DNA from 2 places in the Kocuria turfanensis genome. Region 2 is predicted to be linked to the other one. Evidence: predicted binding sites of a transcription regulator. Region 2 holds the regulator's gene; the other holds the start of a gene.
What was found. Region 2 encodes HspR, which represses chaperone genes until heat shock. Its sites were predicted from a motif close to AAGTTGAGTCNNNNNGACTCAACTT; they were not measured.
Positions count from the first base shown of each region.

Region 1: the regulator HspR is predicted to act here: its motif matches at 1,777-1,801, upstream of AYX06_RS15175 (Hsp20/alpha crystallin family protein).

Region 1 is NZ_CP014480.1:3,307,746-3,316,200, reverse strand. Features, by position in the region: gene AYX06_RS20765 (TetR/AcrR family transcriptional regulator) at 1-504, opposite strand, end outside; gene AYX06_RS15180 (Gfo/Idh/MocA family protein) at 587-1,681, shown strand; gene AYX06_RS15175 (Hsp20/alpha crystallin family protein) at 1,838-2,341, shown strand; gene AYX06_RS15170 (NADP-dependent isocitrate dehydrogenase) at 2,530-4,752, shown strand; gene purH (bifunctional phosphoribosylaminoimidazolecarboxamide formyltransferase/IMP cyclohydrolase) at 4,869-6,479, opposite strand; gene purN (phosphoribosylglycinamide formyltransferase) at 6,646-7,218, opposite strand; gene AYX06_RS15155 (hypothetical protein) at 7,278-7,778, shown strand; gene AYX06_RS15150 (cell division protein PerM) at 7,673-8,455, opposite strand, start outside.
Region 2 is NZ_CP014480.1:1,499,237-1,507,691, reverse strand. Features, by position in the region: gene dnaK (molecular chaperone DnaK) at 1-242, shown strand, start outside; gene AYX06_RS06920 (nucleotide exchange factor GrpE) at 245-880, shown strand; gene AYX06_RS06915 (DnaJ C-terminal domain-containing protein) at 1,035-2,051, shown strand; gene AYX06_RS06910 (heat shock protein transcriptional repressor HspR) at 2,053-2,493, shown strand; gene AYX06_RS06905 (GNAT family N-acetyltransferase) at 2,660-3,148, opposite strand; gene trmB (tRNA (guanosine(46)-N7)-methyltransferase TrmB) at 3,145-4,056, opposite strand; gene AYX06_RS06895 (LOG family protein) at 4,061-4,675, opposite strand; gene AYX06_RS06890 (multidrug effflux MFS transporter) at 5,028-6,299, shown strand; gene AYX06_RS06885 (alanine/glycine:cation symporter family protein) at 6,431-7,876, shown strand; gene AYX06_RS06880 (D-hexose-6-phosphate mutarotase) at 7,955-8,455, shown strand, end outside.

The sequences.
Region 1 (8,455 bases), 1.8 Mb from region 2:
CGGGCCCAGGCCGAGCTCCTCGGCGGCCCACCGGCCGTAGCGCTCCTCGACCTGCTCGCGCACCCGTGCGAGGTGCTCGCCGGCCACCGCCGCCAGGGCCGGTTCGCTCACGGCCTCGCCCCACGTGATGAGCAGCAGCCGCGTGGCGGCCGGGTCCGCGGCGAGCCGCTCCAGCAGCTCCGCCACCCACCCGGCCGGGTCCCCGCCGACGGCTCCCGCGGAGCTCCCGGCCCCCGCCGCGGCCCGGACCGCGCCCTCGCCCACGGCCGGCGCCGGGCCCTGGTCCACCGTCAGGACCCGGTCCAGGGCCGCCCGCGCGGACGCGACCACGAGCTCGTGCTTGGACGGGAAGTGGTTGTACAGCGCCCCCGCGGACAGTCCCGTCGCGGCGATGATCCGGTGCATCGAGGCCCCGCCGAAACCGTGCTCCAGGAAGCAGCGGCTGGCGGCCGCGACGATCTCGCGGCGGCGCTCGTCCTTGTACTGCTGGCTGACCCGGGGCACGCCGCCAGTCTAGGCGACGAACGGTCGTTCGGTTCGGTGCCGGGCACCCGTCCTGCCGGGACGGGCGTGGCAGAATGCGCCCATGCCTGCCGCGACCCTCTCGCCCTTCGTCGACGCCGCCCTCGACGCCGCCCACCTGGACGCCCCGCTCACCCCCACCGGCCGCACGCTCGGCTGGGGCGTGGTCAGCACGGCCGACATCGCCGAGAAGGTGGTCCCGGACATCGCCGCCCTGCCGGACGCCCGGCTCGTCGCCGTGAGCTCCCGCCACCAGCACCGCGCCGAGGACTTCGCCCGCCGGCACGGGGTGGAGCGGGCGTACGGGAACACCGCCGCGAGCACGGGCCTGGAGCGCCTCGCGGCCGACCCGGACGTGGAGGTGGTCTACGTGGCCACACCGCACGGCTACCACCACCGGGACGTGTCCGCGCTGCTGCGCGCGGGCAAGCACGTGGTGTGCGAGAAGGCCCTGGCGATGACCGCCGCGGAGGTCCGCGACCTCCTGGGGCTGGCGCGCGCGCACGGGGTGTTCCTCATGGAGGCCGTCTGGACCCGGATGACCCCCGGCTTCCGCACGGCGATGCACTGGATCCGGGCGGGGCGGCTGGGCCGGGTGCGCTCGGTCGAGGCCTCGATCGGCACCCACCGCCCGGTGGACCCCGACCACCGGCTCTTCCGCAACGCCGACGGCGGCGGGGTGCTGCTGGACATGATGGTCTATCCGCTGACCTGGACCGGGGCCGTGCTGGGCGCCCCGGAGAGCTGGACGGCCCGGGCCGAGCTGGGCGCCACGGCCGTGGACCTGGACACCGCCCTGACCCTGGACTTCGGGCACGGCCGGGGCCATGTGAGCGGCACCCTCTCCAGCACCGTGCCGCACCAGGTCACCGTCAGCGGCACGCACGGCTGGCTGCGCGTGGACGGGCGGATCAACTGCCCCACGACCCTGGTGCTGCAGAGCGCCGACGGCGCGCGCGGGGGCGCCGCCCCGGTCGTGGAGCAGGTGGAGGTGACCGGCGCCGGGTACGTCTACGAGATGCGCGAGGCCACCCGCTGCATCCAGCAGGGGCTGCCGGAGTCCCCCGTGATGCCCTGGGCGGACTCCCTCGAGCTCGTCGAGCTCTTCGACCAGGTCCGCGAGCGGATCGGGGTGGGCTACCCCAACGACCGCCGCTGAGGGCGGCGCCGCCCCCGCCGGCGGCCGGGTTCGCCCTGGGCGATCGGCCGTCACAACCGTTGAACCCCGTCCCGCGGCGGAGCTATCATCAATCACAGTTGAGCCGGTACGACTCAACTAACTGTCAAAGGCACTGCTCATGTAGTTGAGGAGATGATGGACGTGGCCACGATGTTCACGCCGTTCAACGATTTCGACCGCCTCGCCGCCTCGCTGTTCGCCCGCCAGGGCCTGCGGGAGATGCCGATGGACCTCTACCGGGACGGCGACCGCTACATCCTGCGGGCCGACCTGCCGGGCATCGACCCGGAGAGCGTCGACGTCGACGTCGACGGTCAGCTGCTGACCATCCGGGCGGAGCGGAAGCTGCCCGAGGTCCAGGAGGTCCAGTGGATCACCCGGGAGCGGCAGAGCTCCTCGTTCGTCCGCCAGCTCAACCTCGGCCAGGGCATCGACATCCAGAACATCGCCGCGAGCTACGACAACGGCGTGCTCACGGTGACCATCCCGGTGTCCGCCCAGGCCAAGCCGCGCAAGATCCAGGTGGTCTCCGGCCAGGGCGAGCAGCAGGCCCTGGGCGACGGCCAGGAGGGCGACCGCGTGATCGGCGAGGGCGAGCTCGTCAACGGCACCAGCTCCACGCAGTCCACCGAGGGCTGATCCCGCCGGCGCTCAGGCGCTCCGGCCCCGCGGCCACGGGCCCGCTCCCTCCGGGGAGCGGGCCCGTGGCCGTGCCCGGGGGCGCCCGCGGGCGGGCACCGGTCACCGGGGCGGGCGCGGGCTCGGGTATCTTGGCACCAGGAAACACCGTCCCGCATCCGTCGACATACATGGGAGACAGCCCGCACATGGCAAAGATCATCTACACCCGCACCGACGAGGCGCCCCTGCTCGCCACCTACTCCTTCAAGCCGGTCATCGAGGCCTACGCCTCGACCGCCGGCGTCGAGGTCGAGACCCGGGACATCTCCCTGGCCGGGCGCATCCTCGCGGCCTTCAGCGACCGCCTGCCCCAGGACCAGCGGGTCGACGACGCCCTCGCCGAGCTCGGCGACCTGGCGAAGAAGCCCGAGGCCAACATCATCAAGCTGCCGAACATCTCCGCCTCCGTCCCGCAGCTCAAGGCCGCGGTGAAGGAGCTGCAGGAGCAGGGCGTCGCGCTGCCGGACTACCCGGACGAGCCGGAGACGGACGAGCAGAAGGACACCCGCGCCCGCTACGACAAGGTGAAGGGCTCCGCCGTGAACCCGGTCCTGCGCGAGGGCAACTCCGACCGTCGCGCCCCCGCCTCGGTGAAGAACTACGCCCGCAAGAACCCGCACCGGATGGGCGAGTGGTCCGCGGACTCCCGGACCAACGTGGCCACCATGGCCGCCGACGACTTCCGCGACAACGAGAAGTCCGTGGTCATGGCGTCCGAGGACACCCTCCAGATCCGCCTGGTGGGCGAGGACGGCGGCACCACGGTGCTCAAGGAGTCCGTGCCCGTCCTCGCCGGCGAGGTCGTCGACGCCACGGTGATGCGGGCCGCCGCCCTGGACGCGTTCCTCGCCGAGCAGGTCGAGCGCGCCAAGCGGGAGGGCGTCCTCTTCTCGGTGCACCTGAAGGCGACCATGATGAAGGTCTCCGACCCGATCATCTTCGGCCACGTCATCAAGGCGTTCTTCCCGGAGCTCTTCGCCGCCCACGGCGCCACCCTGGAGAAGGCCGGCCTCTCCCCCGCCAACGGCCTGGCCGCGATCCTCAACGGTCTCGACGCGCTCCCGGCCGAGGTCCGCGACGAGGTCCGGGCCGCGATCGACAAGGGCCTGGCCGACGGCCCGGCGCTGGCCATGGTGAACTCCGACAAGGGCATCAGCAACCTGCACGTGCCCTCGGACATCATCGTGGACGCCTCGATGCCGGCCATGATCCGCACCTCCGGGCACATGTGGGGCCCGGACGGCGAGGAGGCCGACACCCTGGCGGTGCTGCCGGACAGCTCCTACGCCGGGATCTACCAGGCCGTGATCGACGACTGCCGCGCCCACGGCGCGTTCGACCCGCGGACCATGGGCTCCGTCCCGAACGTGGGCCTCATGGCGATGAAGGCCGAGGAGTACGGCTCCCACGACAAGACCTTCGAGATCCCCGCGAAGGGCACCGTCCAGCTCGTCGACTCCTCCGGCACCGTGCTGATCGAGCACGAGGTCTTCCCCGGCGACATCTGGCGCGCCTGCCAGACCAAGGACGTCGCGATCCGGGACTGGGTCAAGCTGGCCGTGACCCGCGCCCGGGCCTCCGCGACGCCGGCCGTGTTCTGGCTGGACCGCACCCGCGCCCACGACACCAACCTCATCGCCAAGGTCGAGCAGTACCTCGCGGAGCACGACACCGAGGGCCTGCAGATCGAGATCATGTCCCCCATGGAGGCCACCGCGTTCTCCATCGAGCGGATCCGCCGCGGCGAGGACACCATCTCCGTCACCGGCAACGTGCTGCGCGACTACCTGACCGATCTGTTCCCGATCCTCGAGCTGGGCACCTCCGCGAAGATGCTCTCCGTGGTCCCGCTGATCAACGGCGGCGGCCTCTTCGAGACCGGCGCCGGCGGGTCCGCCCCCAAGCACGTCCAGCAGCTGGTCGAGGAGAACCACCTGCGCTGGGACAGCCTCGGCGAGTTCCTGGCCCTGGCCGCGAGCCTGGAGCACCTGGCCACCACGGCGGACAACGCCCGCGCCCGCATCCTCGGCGCGTGCCTCGACCGCGCCACCGGCACCTTCCTCGAGGAGAACAAGTCCCCGAGCCGGAAGGTCGGGGAGATCGACAACCGCGGCAGCCACTTCTACCTGGCCCTGTACTGGGCCCAGGAGCTGGCCCGCCAGGAGGAGGACGCCGAGCTGGCCCAGGCCTTCACCTCCGTGGCGGAGCAGCTGGCCGCCCACGAGGACGCGATCAACGAGGAGCTGCTCTCCGTGCAGGGCCGCCCGGCGGACATCGGGGGGTACTACCGCCCGGACGACGCCAGGACGTCCGCGGTGATGCGCCCCTCGGAGACCTTCAACCGGGTGCTCGCCTCGCTGTCCGCCTGAGCCGGCCCCGCGCCGGTCGCCCCGGGCGGGGTGACCGGCGCGCACGGCAACGGCCGCACCCCCTCGGGGGTGCGGCCGTTGCCGTGCGCGGCGCCGAAGCCGCGCCGGGGAGCGGGTCAGTGGAAGAAGTGCCGCGCCCCGGTGAAGTACATGGTCACGCCGGCGGCCTCGGCCGCGGCCACGACCTCCTCGTCCCGGATCGAGCCGCCGGGCTGGACGACGGCGCGCACGCCCGCGTCGAGCAGCACCTGCAGCCCGTCCGCGAAGGGGAAGAACGCGTCCGACGCCGCCACGGACCCGCGCGCGCGCTCGGCGCCGTCCTCGCCCAGCGCGTCGGCCCGCTCCACGGAGAGCCGGCAGGAGTCCACCCGGTTGACCTGGCCCATGCCGATGCCCACCGAGGCGCCCTGGTCGGCGAGCAGGATCGCGTTGGACTTCACGGCCCGCAGCGCCTTCCACGCGAAGGCGAGGTCGGCCAGCGTCCGCTCGTCGGCCGGCGCCCCCGCGGCGAGGGTCCAGGAGGCGGGGTCGTCGCCGGCGGCGTCGAGCCGGTCGGCGACCTGGAAGAGGGCCCCGCCGGAGACCTGCCGGTACTCGAGGGCGTCGCGGGCGAAGCCCTCGGGCAGCTCGAGCAGGCGGATGTTCTTCTTCGCCTGCAGGATCGCCAGGGCCTCCGGCTCGAAGCCGGGGGCCACGACGACCTCCGTGAAGATGTCCTTGACCGTCTCGGCCATGGCCCGGGTGACGGTCCGGTTCGCGGCGATCACCCCGCCGTAGGCGGAGAGCGGGTCGCATGCGTGGGCCTTGCGGTGGGCGTCGGCGATCGGGTCCTCGGCGCCGGGGGTGGCCACGGCGATGCCGCACGGGTTGTTGTGCTTGACCACGGCCACGGCCGGCTCGTCGAAGTCGTAGGCGGCGCGCAGGGCGGCGTCGGCGTCCACGTAGTTGTTGTAGGACATCTCCTTGCCGTGCAGCTGGTCCGCCTGGGCGATGCCGGGGGCGGCCGCCTCGTCGACGTACAGGGCGCCCTTCTGGTGCGGGTTCTCGCCGTAGCGCAGGGAGGCGGAGCGCTGGAAGGCCAGCCCCGCGTAGGGCGGCCAGAGGTTGGCGTCCTCGTCCTGGTCGAACTGCTGGGCCGTCCACGTGGCCACGGCGGTGTCGTAGGCGGCGGTGTGGGCGAAGGCCGCGGCGGCCAGCCGGCGCCGGGCCGCGAGGTCGAACCCCCCGGCGCCGGCGGCCTCGACCACCGCACCGTAGGAGGCGGGGTCCACCACCACGGACACGGCCGCGTGGTTCTTCGCGGCGGCGCGCACCATGGAGGGGCCGCCGATGTCGATCTGCTCGACCACCTCGTCCTGGCCGGCGCCGGAGCGCACCGTGTCCACGAACGGGTAGAGGTTCACGACCACGAGGTCGAACGGCTCGATCCCCAGCTCCGCGAGCTGGTCCACGTGCTCCTGCTTGCGGCGGTCCGCGAGGATCCCGGCGTGCACCCGCGGGTGCAGGGTCTTCACCCGCCCGTCCAGGCACTCCTGGAAGCCGGTGACCTCGGAGACCTCGGTCACCGGCACCCCCGCCTCCGCGATCCGGCGCGCGGTCGAGCCGGTGGAGACGATGGCCACCCCGGCCTCGTGCAGACCGCGGGCCAGGTCGTCCAGTCCGGTCTTGTCGTAGACGGACACCAGCGCCCGTCGGATGGGCACGCGGTCAAGTCGGATGGGGCTCACAGGTTCTCCAAGCGTCGGGGTCGGGGCTGCCGGCGGAAACCGCCGGGGACCATTTTACGGACCCGCGCCGCGCCGCTCCTCCGTGCGGTCGCACCACGGGGCGGGCGGGTGTCCGGACCGGGGCCGGATGCCGCCCCGGCCCGCCCGCGAGACCCCGGCGGGCTGCTCAGCGGGCGGGGACGGAACGGGCGAGCAGGCCGAGGGCGTCCACGAGCAGCTGCCGCTCGGCGGCCTTGATCCGCTCGTGCAGCTGCGCCTCGGTGTCCTCCTCCTGCACCGGCACCGCCGCCTGGGCCAGGATCGGGCCGGCGTCGACGTCGGCCACGACCTCGTGGACGGTGACCCCGGTGACCTTGACCCCGTGGGCGAGGGCGTCCCGGACCGCGTGGGCCCCGGGGAAGGAGGGCAGCAGGGACGGGTGGGTGTTGACGATCCGGCCGCGGAACGCCTCGACGAACTCGGCGTCGACGATCCGCATGAACCCGGCGAAGAGCACCCGGTCGGGGGCGTGGGCGGCGACCGCTTCCTGCAGGGCCCGGTTCCACCGGGTCCGGTCCGGGTGGTCCGCGGGCCGGACGAGGAAGGTGGTGATCCCGGCCGCCTCCGCGCGCTCGAGCCCGCGGCAGGGCTTGTCCGCGCCCACGGCGGCGATCTCGACGTCGATCCGGCCCGCGCGGACGGCGTCGAGGACCGCCTGCAGATTGGTGCCGGACCCGGAGACCATGACCACGATGCGCATGCGGTCGAGTCTAGTCGGGCGGCGCGGGCCGGTCCGCGCGGTGCCCTAGAGTGAGGAGCATGACCCCTCCCCGCCCGCATCCCGAGCCGGCCCCCGCGGACGCCCGGCGTGCCGCCACGACCCGCACGGCGGGGGCCGCGCTGGTGTGCGCGGCGGTGGCCCTCGTGCTCGTCGGCTCCGGGCTGTGGCCGACGGTGGCCGGGCTCGTGGCCGCGGCGGCCGGCCTCGGCCTGGGCATCGCGGCGCTCGTGCGCTCGCGCGGGTCCGGCCGGCGCGCGCTGCTGGTGGTGAGCGCGGTCGCCGCGATCGTGCTGGGCGCCCTGAGCCTGGCCACCGGCGGAGCCCGGCTGCTGCTGTGGCCGGTGGCCGAGGCCTATCAGCAGTGCGTGTCCAGCACCCTGACCCTCTCCGGGACGGCGCAGTGCCAGCAGCAGCTCGAGGACGGGATCTGGAGCTACCTCTCCGGGGACCCCGGGACCTCGGAGGGCGCCGCGGGAGCGTCCACGTCGAACGCCCCGGCCGATCCCGGGGTCTCCGCGTCGGCCACGCCGCGCCCCTGAGCCGGGCGCGGGACCGCGCTGCTGCCTGCTCCCCGGGCCTCCCGCCGGCCCGTCCGCCCGAGGTCCGCACCGGGCCCGTCCCCGGGGTCCTCCCCGGCGGCGCCGCCGCGCAGCGGCGCGAACGGCGGCTCCCGCTCCAGCCAGGGACCCACCACGTAGCCGACGGCCGCCCCCACGGCCACCTCCGCCCCGAACCACAGCAGCACGTCCGGACCGTGCGGGCCGATCACCGTGAGCCGGCCCAGCCCGAGCGAGCCCTGCGCCAGCCAGCTCAGCAGCATCGCCAGCACGCCCGCGACCGCGCCGATGAACAGCCCGGTCAGCAGCGTGGAGAGCGGGAAGGTGATCCAGCGGGCGGGCAGCCGGATGGCCATCCAGTCGTCGAGGTGGTTCTCGCCCTCCCGCAGGAACCACCAGCCGGCGAGCACCCCGGCCAGGACCGGCAGCACGACCACGACCGCCGACCAGGACGGCAGCTCCCCGGGGGGCAGCGCGGCCAGGGCCGGGAGCAGCGGGACCGGCCCGGCCTGCGTGCCCAGCGGTGACGTGTGCGTGCCCTCCCCCACCTCGAAGCCCGCGCCGGTGGCCCACGCGAGGGCGTAGACCGCGAGGTTCGGCAGGTAGCCCAGCTGCAGCCCCGTCAGGGCGGTGTCCCCCGGGACCCCGGTGCCCAGCCG
Region 2 (8,455 bases):
AGTCCGAGGTCCAGGCCGACGTCGAGGCCCTGAAGCAGGCGCTCGAGGGTGAGGACGAGGCCGCCGTGAAGTCGGCCTACGACAAGCTCCAGCAGTCCCAGACCAAGCTCGGCGAGGCCCTCTACGCGCAGGCGCAGGCCGACGGCGCCGAGGGCGCCCCCGGTGCCGGCGCCGCCGATTCGGCCGGTGACGAGGACATCGTCGACGCCGAGGTCGTCGACGACGAGAACGAGAAGAAGTGAGCATGCCCGATCCCACGCCAGGACCCGACGAGAACCCGGCGGAGAACGCCTTCGAGAACTCCACCGGGAACCCCGACGAGCAGGCCGCGCAGGACTCCGGTCCCGGCTCCCCGGAGGAGGCCGGGCCGGAGGGCCTGACCGTGGACGACATCCTCTCGACCCCGCAGTCCACCGACGCCGGCTCCGCCGACGCCGGTGCGGCCACGGAGGAGGACCCGTCCGCGGCGCTGGCCGCCGAGCGGCTCGAGGAGCTGCGCCGGCTGCAGGCCGAGTTCGTGAACTTCAAGCACCGCACGGCCCGAGAGAAGGAGCAGCTCCGCACGTTCGTGACCGGCGACCTCCTGCAGACCCTGCTGCCGGTGTTCGACGACATCGACGCGGCCCGCCAGGCCGGGGACCTCACCGACGGCCCGTTCGCGTCGATCGCGAACAAGCTGGAGGAGATCCTCGTCCGGCAGGGACTGACCCGCATCGGGGCGGTCGGCGAGAAGTTCGACCCGAACGTCCACGAGGCGGTGCTGCAGCAGCCCACCAGCGAGGTCGAGCCCGACCAGGTCTCGATGGTGCTGCGCTCCGGCTTCCGGATCGGCGAGCGCGTCGTGCGGCCGGCCCAGGTGGCCGTCGCCGTCGCCGAGTGAGGCCGGGCCCGGCCTGACCGGCGCGGGAGGGGAGGCCTGTCCACGGGCCTCCCCTCCCGTCCCCCCAGTCCCGGCGCCGCGCCGGGGCGACCCCAGGACTTCCACCGGGTGCTGCTCGTCAGGACCCCCACCGGCCCCACAGAAAGGAGGCGTCATGGCCAGCCAGGACTGGATCGACAAGGACTTCTACAGCATTCTCGGCGTCTCCAAGGACGCGTCCGAGGCGGACATCAAGAAGGCGTACCGCAAGCTCGCCCGCCAGTACCACCCCGACCAGAACCCCGGGGACGCGGAGGCCGAGCAGCGGTTCAAGGACATCACCGAGGCGAACTCCGTGCTCTCCGACCCGGAGGAGCGCAAGCAGTACGACGCGATCCGCGCCATGGGCTCCGGTGCCCGCTTCACGGCCGGCGGCCCGGCCGGCGCGGGCGGCTCCGCGAACTTCGAGGACCTCTTCGGCGACATCTTCGGCGCCGGCGGCGGCGGCCGCCGCCGGCGGACCAGCTACTCCACCGGCGGGGCAGGCTTCGGCGGGGCAGGCGGCTTCGAGGACCTGTTCTCGCAGTTCGGCGGCCAGGGCGGCTACGGCGCACCCGGGACCGGCTACCAGTCCCCGCCCACCCGCGGGGAGGACATCCGCACGGAGACCACCATCCCGTTCCGCTCCTCGGTGCACGGCACCACCGTGAAGCTGCGTCGCGGCAACGGGCAGGAGACCACGGTGCGCGTCCCGGCCGGGGTGCGCGACGGGCAGAAGCTCAAGCTCGCCGGCAAGGGCCACTCCGGCCCCGGCGGACCCGGCGACCTGTACGTCACCGTGCACGTGGGCTCGCACCCGTTCTTCACCCGCGTGGACGGCACGGACGACGTCGAGGTCACCGTGCCGATCACCTTCCCCGAGGCCGCCCTGGGCGCCACCGTGGAGGTGCCCACCCTGGACGGCGGCACGGTGCGGCTGAAGGTGCCCGCCGGGACGTCGTCGGGCCGGCGCTTCCGCGTCAAGGGCCGCGGGTTCAGCACGGCCAAGGGCACCGGGAACCTGATCGTGACCGTCGAGGTGCACGTGCCCGCCCACCTGGACGAGGCGGCCGAGGCCGCGGTCCGCGCGTTCGCGGAGGCGACCGCCGACGACGACCCCCGGGCGGGCCTGGCCACGAAGGCACGGGTCTGAGATGGCTCTCGACGCCGACCAGCCGCTCTTCGTGATCTCCGTGGCCGCGGAGATCGCCGAGATGCACCCGCAGACGCTGCGCCAGTACGACCGGCTCGGCCTGGTCAAGCCCTCCCGCGCGCCGGGCCGGGCGCGGCGCTACTCCCAGCGGGACATCGAGAAGCTGCAGCAGATCCAGGTGCTCTCCCAGCAGGGCGTCTCCCTGGAGGGCATCCGGCGCATCCTGCAGCTGGAGAACCAGGTCGCGGCCCTGCAGGCGAGGGTCGCGGAGCTGTCCCAGGAGCTCGACGAGGCCCGCGAGCGGGCCGAGGAGTCCTCGCGGATCTTCGCCGCCGGGGTCGGCGGGGACGTGGTGCGGATGGCCCGCGGCTCCCGCCCGCGGGCCCGCAAGATCTCCCAGGCCGTGGTGCTGTACCGGCCGCCGCGGCAGCAGGAGCGCTGAGCCGCCCGCCGTCGGCGCGGACGTCGGGCGCTCTCCGTGCGCCGACTCCCCGGCTCGGGCGCTGCTGGAGCCGGGTGCTTGCTGCCCCGGGCGTCACGCCGACCGTGCGTCCTGCCACCCCGTGCTCTTGCTCTCCGTCCCGTGCGCTGAGCGGCGCGGGCGCCGCTCAGCGCAGGTGCTTCTCGAAGCCCACGTCGTACACGCCGTCCGCGTAGCTGTGGGCGACGCCGGGCAGCGCGACGTACCCGCTGTCCCGGTACAGGGCGTAGGCCTCGGGCTGGCGGTTGCCGGTGGTGAGGTAGATGCGCCGGTAGCCGGCGGCGGCGGCGAGCCGCTCGAGCTCGGCCAGGACCCGCCGGGAGAACCCCCGCCGGCGGTGCCCGGGGTCCGTCCAGATGCGCTTGAGCTCGGCCGTGACGTCGTCGTGCCTCCGGAAGGCGCCGCCGGCCACCGTCAGCCCGCCCTCGAGCAGCAGCACGAGGCCTCCGGTGGGCGCCCGGAACTCGTCGACGGGGTGGTGCTCCATCTCCTCCGCACCGATCGACGGACCGTAGCGCGCCACGTACTCCCGGTGCAGGCCCTCCAGCAGCGGCCGCGTGCGGGGATCGCCCGGGGGCACGACGACGAAGCCGTCCGGGGAGGCCGCCGCGCTCACGGAAGCCGGCGGTAGGTCAGGTCGCGCGGCACGCGCCCCGCCTCCCGGGCCTTGCGCTCGAAGCTCGTCAGGACCCGGCCCTCCCAGCGGGGGGCCCAGCCCGCGTCCGGGTGCTCGTCGTCGGCGAGCGGACCCGGGTGCAGGTTCTCGAACTGCGGGGCGGCGTCCAGGACCTCGCGCATCACGAGGGCGTACTCCTGCCAGTCCGTGGCCAGCCGCCACAGCCCACCCGGGGCCAGCACCCGTGCGGCCAGCTCGGCGAAGGCCGGGGAGACGAGGCGCCGTTTGTGGTGGCGGGTCTTGTGCCACGGGTCCGGGAAGAACACCCACAGCTCGTCGACCGAGGCGGGGGCGAGCATGTGCTCCAGGACCTCGGGGGCGTTGGCCTGGACCACCCGGACGTTGTCCACGCCGGCCTGGCCCGCCTTGAGCAGCAGGTCCGCGATCCCCGGCTTGTACACCTCGACGGCGAGGTAGTCGCGGGCGGGGTCCTGCGCGGCGGCGTGCACGACGGCCTCGCCCAGCCCGGAGCCGACCTCCACGACCAGGGGAGCCTGGCGCCCGAAGGCCACGGCCGCGTCGAACTCGTGGTCGGGGTGCACGGAGGTGTCGGTGCGCACGCGCGGGACGTCCAGCACGCGCGTGGGCGCCCAGTCGTCCCACGCCTTCTGGCGGCGGGCGGTCAGGCGGTCGCCGCGGCGCACGAAGGAGTACGGCCGGCGGTGGAAGGCCTCGGGGACGGGGCCCTGGCCGGCGCCCCCGGCGTGCTCTCCGGCGGCCTCCTCGGCAGGCTCCTCGGACGTCTTCTCGGCGCTCTCGGCGGCGCTCTCGGGAGTGCTCTCCGGGGCGCTCACTTCAGCGGGCTCTTCGGCAGGGGTCTCGGCAGGGGAGGGAGTGTGCTCGGTCATCGCCCTACATCCTAGGCGCAGGCCCGACCGGTGCTGTCATGCTGTCCGGGAGGAGCGGCTCGGCCCAGCGCCGGCGAGGCGCCTCCCACTGCGCGAAGCGGGCCAGCAGCTCGTCCGCGTCCTGGGCGACCACGGCGGCGTCACGGTACTCCGGGCGCACCAGCCCGGCGGCGGACATCGCCGCGACCGCGTCCAGCAGGGGTCTCCAGAACCCGGAGACGTCGAGGAAGCCGACCGGCTTGGCGTGCACCCCCACCTGCAGCCAGGTCCACGCCTCGAAGATCTCCTCCAGGGTGCCCAGCCCTCCGGGCAGGGCCACGAACCCGTCCGCGAGGCGGGCCATCTCCGCCTTGCGCTCGTGCATCGTCCCGACGACGCGCAGCTCGGTCAGCCCGGTGTGGGCCGTCTCGTCCTCGACGAGGGAGCGCGGCATCACGCCGATCACCTCGCCGCCGGCGGCCAGGGCGGCGTCGGCGACGACGCCCATCAGTCCCACGTGGCCGCCGCCGTAGACCACGCCCACCCCGCGACGGGCGAGCTCGGTGGCGAAGGCCGCGGCGGCCTCGGCGAACAGGGGATCGGAACCCAGGGAGGCTCCGGTGTACACGGCAAGTCTCATGAGGACATTCTCCCCGCACCGGCGCCGATAGCATGAACCGGGCCGTACCCGCACCCCGCCCCGCATCCGCAGCGCCGCCCGCCGCCCCGACCCCATCCGTTCCTGCACCCAGACCCGCGCCCACACCGTCAATCACCACCGGCACCCACTGTCGCCACCGGCACCGGCACCGGCACCGGCACCGGCACCCGCCCCCGCCATCACCACCCGCCCCCGCCATCACCACCCCCACCCGCACCCGCGACTCGAAGTCGCACGCCCCCGCCCCCTCCCGAGGACCCACCATGAGCTCACGACCCCCGGCCACCCGGTCCGTTCCCGCCTGCGTCTCAGCGGCAGAGCGGACCGGGTGGTGCTGGTGGCGGCACTGGGGATCCTCAGCGCGGTCAGCCCCATGGCCACGGACATGTACCTCGCGTCCATGCCGGCCATGGCCGTGCACTTCGGCGCCTCGACCTCCGCGGTGCAGCTGACCCTCACCAGCTACATGGTCGGCATGGCCCTGGGGCAGTTCCTGCTGGGCCCGGTCTCCGACGTGCTCGGAAGGCACCGGCTCATGGTCGCCGGCAACGTGCTGTTCCTGCTCAGCTCCGTGGCCGTGGTCCTCGCACCCAGCGTCGGCACGGTGATCGCGCTGCGCGCCGTGCAGGGCGCCGCCGGCGCGGCGGGCGTGGTGATCGCCCGGGCCGTGGTCTCGGACATCGCCTCCGGACGCCGGGCCGCCCAGCTCTTCTCGGTGCTCGCCACCATCACCTCCCTGGCCCCGGTCGTGGCCCCTCTGCTGGGCGGGGTGATCGCCACCGTGGCTCCGTGGCAGACCGTGTTCTGGGCGCTCGCCGCGTTCGGGCTGCTGATGCTCGCGTGCTCGGTCCTCGTGGTCCCGGAGACCCTGCCGCCGCACCGGCGCCACCGGGGCGGGGTCGGGGCCGTCGTCGGCGGCTCCTGGCGCGTGCTGCGCACCCCGTCCTTCATGGGCTACGCGCTGGCCTTCGGAGCGGCCTTCGGAGCGCTGTTCTCCTACATCTCCGCCTCCTCCTTCGTGGTGCAGAACGTGCTCGGCTACTCGGCGCTCGGCTACTCCGTGATCTTCGCCGTCAACGCCTGCGGCTCGATCCTGGGGGCCCTCGTCAACACCCGGCTCGTCGGCAGGGTGGAGCCCGGGACGGTCCTGCGCACCGCGCTCGTGGTGATGGGAGCGGTCAACGTGGTGGGGCTGGTCCTGGTCCTCGCGGGCCTCACCGGGTGGACCACGCTGGCGCACCTGTTCGTGAGCCAGTCCTGCATCGGGTTCATCCTCGGCAACGCCGTGGCGCTGGCCCAGTCGCGGGTGCCCGGCCGGGCGGGCGCCGGCTCGGCGGTGCTCGGGCTGGTCCAGTTCCTCATCGGCGGCCTCGTGAGCCCACTGACCGGTCTGGCCGGGCAGCACAGCGCGGTGCCCATGGCCGTGTCCATGGCGGTGTGCTCCCTGCTGGCCGTGGGGGCCGTGCTGCTCGCGGCTCGGTGCTCCCGCCGGCCGCCGGGAGCACCGCGTTCGTCCGCCGGCCCGTCCATCGGCCCGTCCACCGGCCCGTCTCCGGGCCGCGACGGCCGGGGACCACACCGCGAAGGGCCTGCCGATCCGTGACCGGCGACCGACCTTCCGACCCATGACCTGCGGACCGCCGGACCTGTGATTAGATGCCTCCTGCAGAGACGGAGATCACACCCTCGACCGGTTTCCGCTCGACCACCCACCCGACACCCACGGGAGAACACATGCTCCAATCCATCGAGACTGCCCTCGGCACGCTGGGCGGCATCATCTGGGGACCGTACGTCCTCATCCCCCTGCTGCTCCTCACCGGCCTGTACCTCACGGTCCGGCTGGGCGGGCTGCAGTTCCAACGGCTCGGATCCGCGCTGCGCCTGGCGCTGTTCGAGCGCAAGGACGAGGACGCCCACGGCGGCGACGTCTCCCAGTTCCAGGCACTGACCACCGCGCTCGCGGCGACCGTGGGCACCGGCAACATCGTGGGCGTGGCCACCGCGATCTCGATCGGCGGCCCCGGCGCGCTGTTCTGGATGTGGGTCACCGGCCTGCTCGGCATGGCATCCAAGTACTCCGAGGCCTTCCTGGCCGTGCGGTTCCGCACCACGGACGCCAAGGGCGAGATCTCCGGCGGCCCGCAGTACTACCTGGAGCGGGGCATCCGCTCGGGCTTCGGCAAGTTCCTGGCCATCTTCTTCGCGATCGCCGCGGCCCTGGCCGCGTTCGGAATCGGCAACATGACGCAGGGCAACTCGATCGCCTCCAACGTCGAGAGCTCCTTCGGCGTGCCGACCTGGATCACCGGCGTGGTGCTCGCGGCGCTGACCCTGGCCGTGCTCGTGGGCGGCATCAAGTCCATCGGCAAGGTGACGGCGGGGTTCGTGCCGTTCATGATCCTCTTCTACGTCCTGGGCGCGCTCTTCATCCTGGTCGTGAACGTCGCGGCCATCCCGCAGGCCGTGGTCCTGATCTTCACGGACGCCTTCACCGGCACGGCGGCGGTCGGCGGCTTCGCCGGGTCGGCCATCATGCTGGCCGTGCAGATGGGCGTGGCCCGCGGCATCTTCTCGAACGAGTCCGGCATGGGCTCGGCCGCGATCGCCGCGGCGGCCGCCCAGACCACCCACCCGGTCAGGCAGGGCCTGGTGTCCATGACGCAGACCTTCATCGACACCATCATCGTGGTCACCTGCACCGGCCTCGTGCTCATCACCACGGGGGTGTGGGAGCAGGGCGCGGACTTCGCGGCGACCATGACCGGCGACGCGTTCAGCCAGGGCCTGCCCGGGCAGTGGGGACACATCGTGGTCACCCTGGGCCTGGTCCTGTTCGCCTACTCCACGATCCTCGGCTGGGCGTACTACGGTGAGCGCTGCATGGAGCGGCTCTTCGGCGTGGCGGCGGTGATGCCCTACCGCGTGGTGTTCTCCGCGGTGGTGTTCGTCGGCTGCACGGTGCCGCTGGCCGTGGTCTGGAACTTCGCCGATGTCATGAACGGGCTGATGGCGATCCCCAACCTGGTGGGCCTGCTCATCCTCTCCGGGCTGATCGCCCGGGAGACCAAGCACTACCTGGACCACGACCCGCAGCTGCGGGCGAACCGGCAGCAGATCGATGCGTTCATGGAGGGCCGCCCCGGGGCGATCGACTCCTACGAGCGCACCGGCGTGTGACGCACCGGCGCCCGGCACGCCGGCGTTCGAGGGCCCGACGTCCCGACGGGGGTCGGGCCCTCCGTCTAGCCTGAGGGCATGAGCCGACTTCCCGACCCTCGCCCGTTCTCCTGCGCGGACGCCACCGGCGCGGTCTACGACCAGGGCGCCCACGTGACCGACTGGATCCCCCATGGGCAGGCACCGGTGCTGTGGCTGTCCCCGAGCACGGCACTGGAGACAGGCACCCCGGTGCGCGGCGGCGTCCCGATCTGCTTCCCGTGGTTCGCCGACGGGGCCGCGGGCGGCCGCGCGCCGAGGCACGGCTTCGCGCGCACGCTCCCGTGGCACGTCGAGTCGCGGGAGTCCTCCGACCACGAGGCCGTGGTCGTCTACCGGCTCACGGACGAGGACGTCACCGATCCGGTCCACCGCGAGCAGTTCCCGTACCGGTTCGAGGCCTACTACGTGGTGCGCTTCGGGACCGAGCTGGTCCTGGAGCTGAGCATCACGAACACCGACGACCGTGCCTTCGACATCGAGGAGGCTCTGCACGCCTACCTGGTGGTCGGGGACGTGCGGAAGATCCGTGTGGAGGGC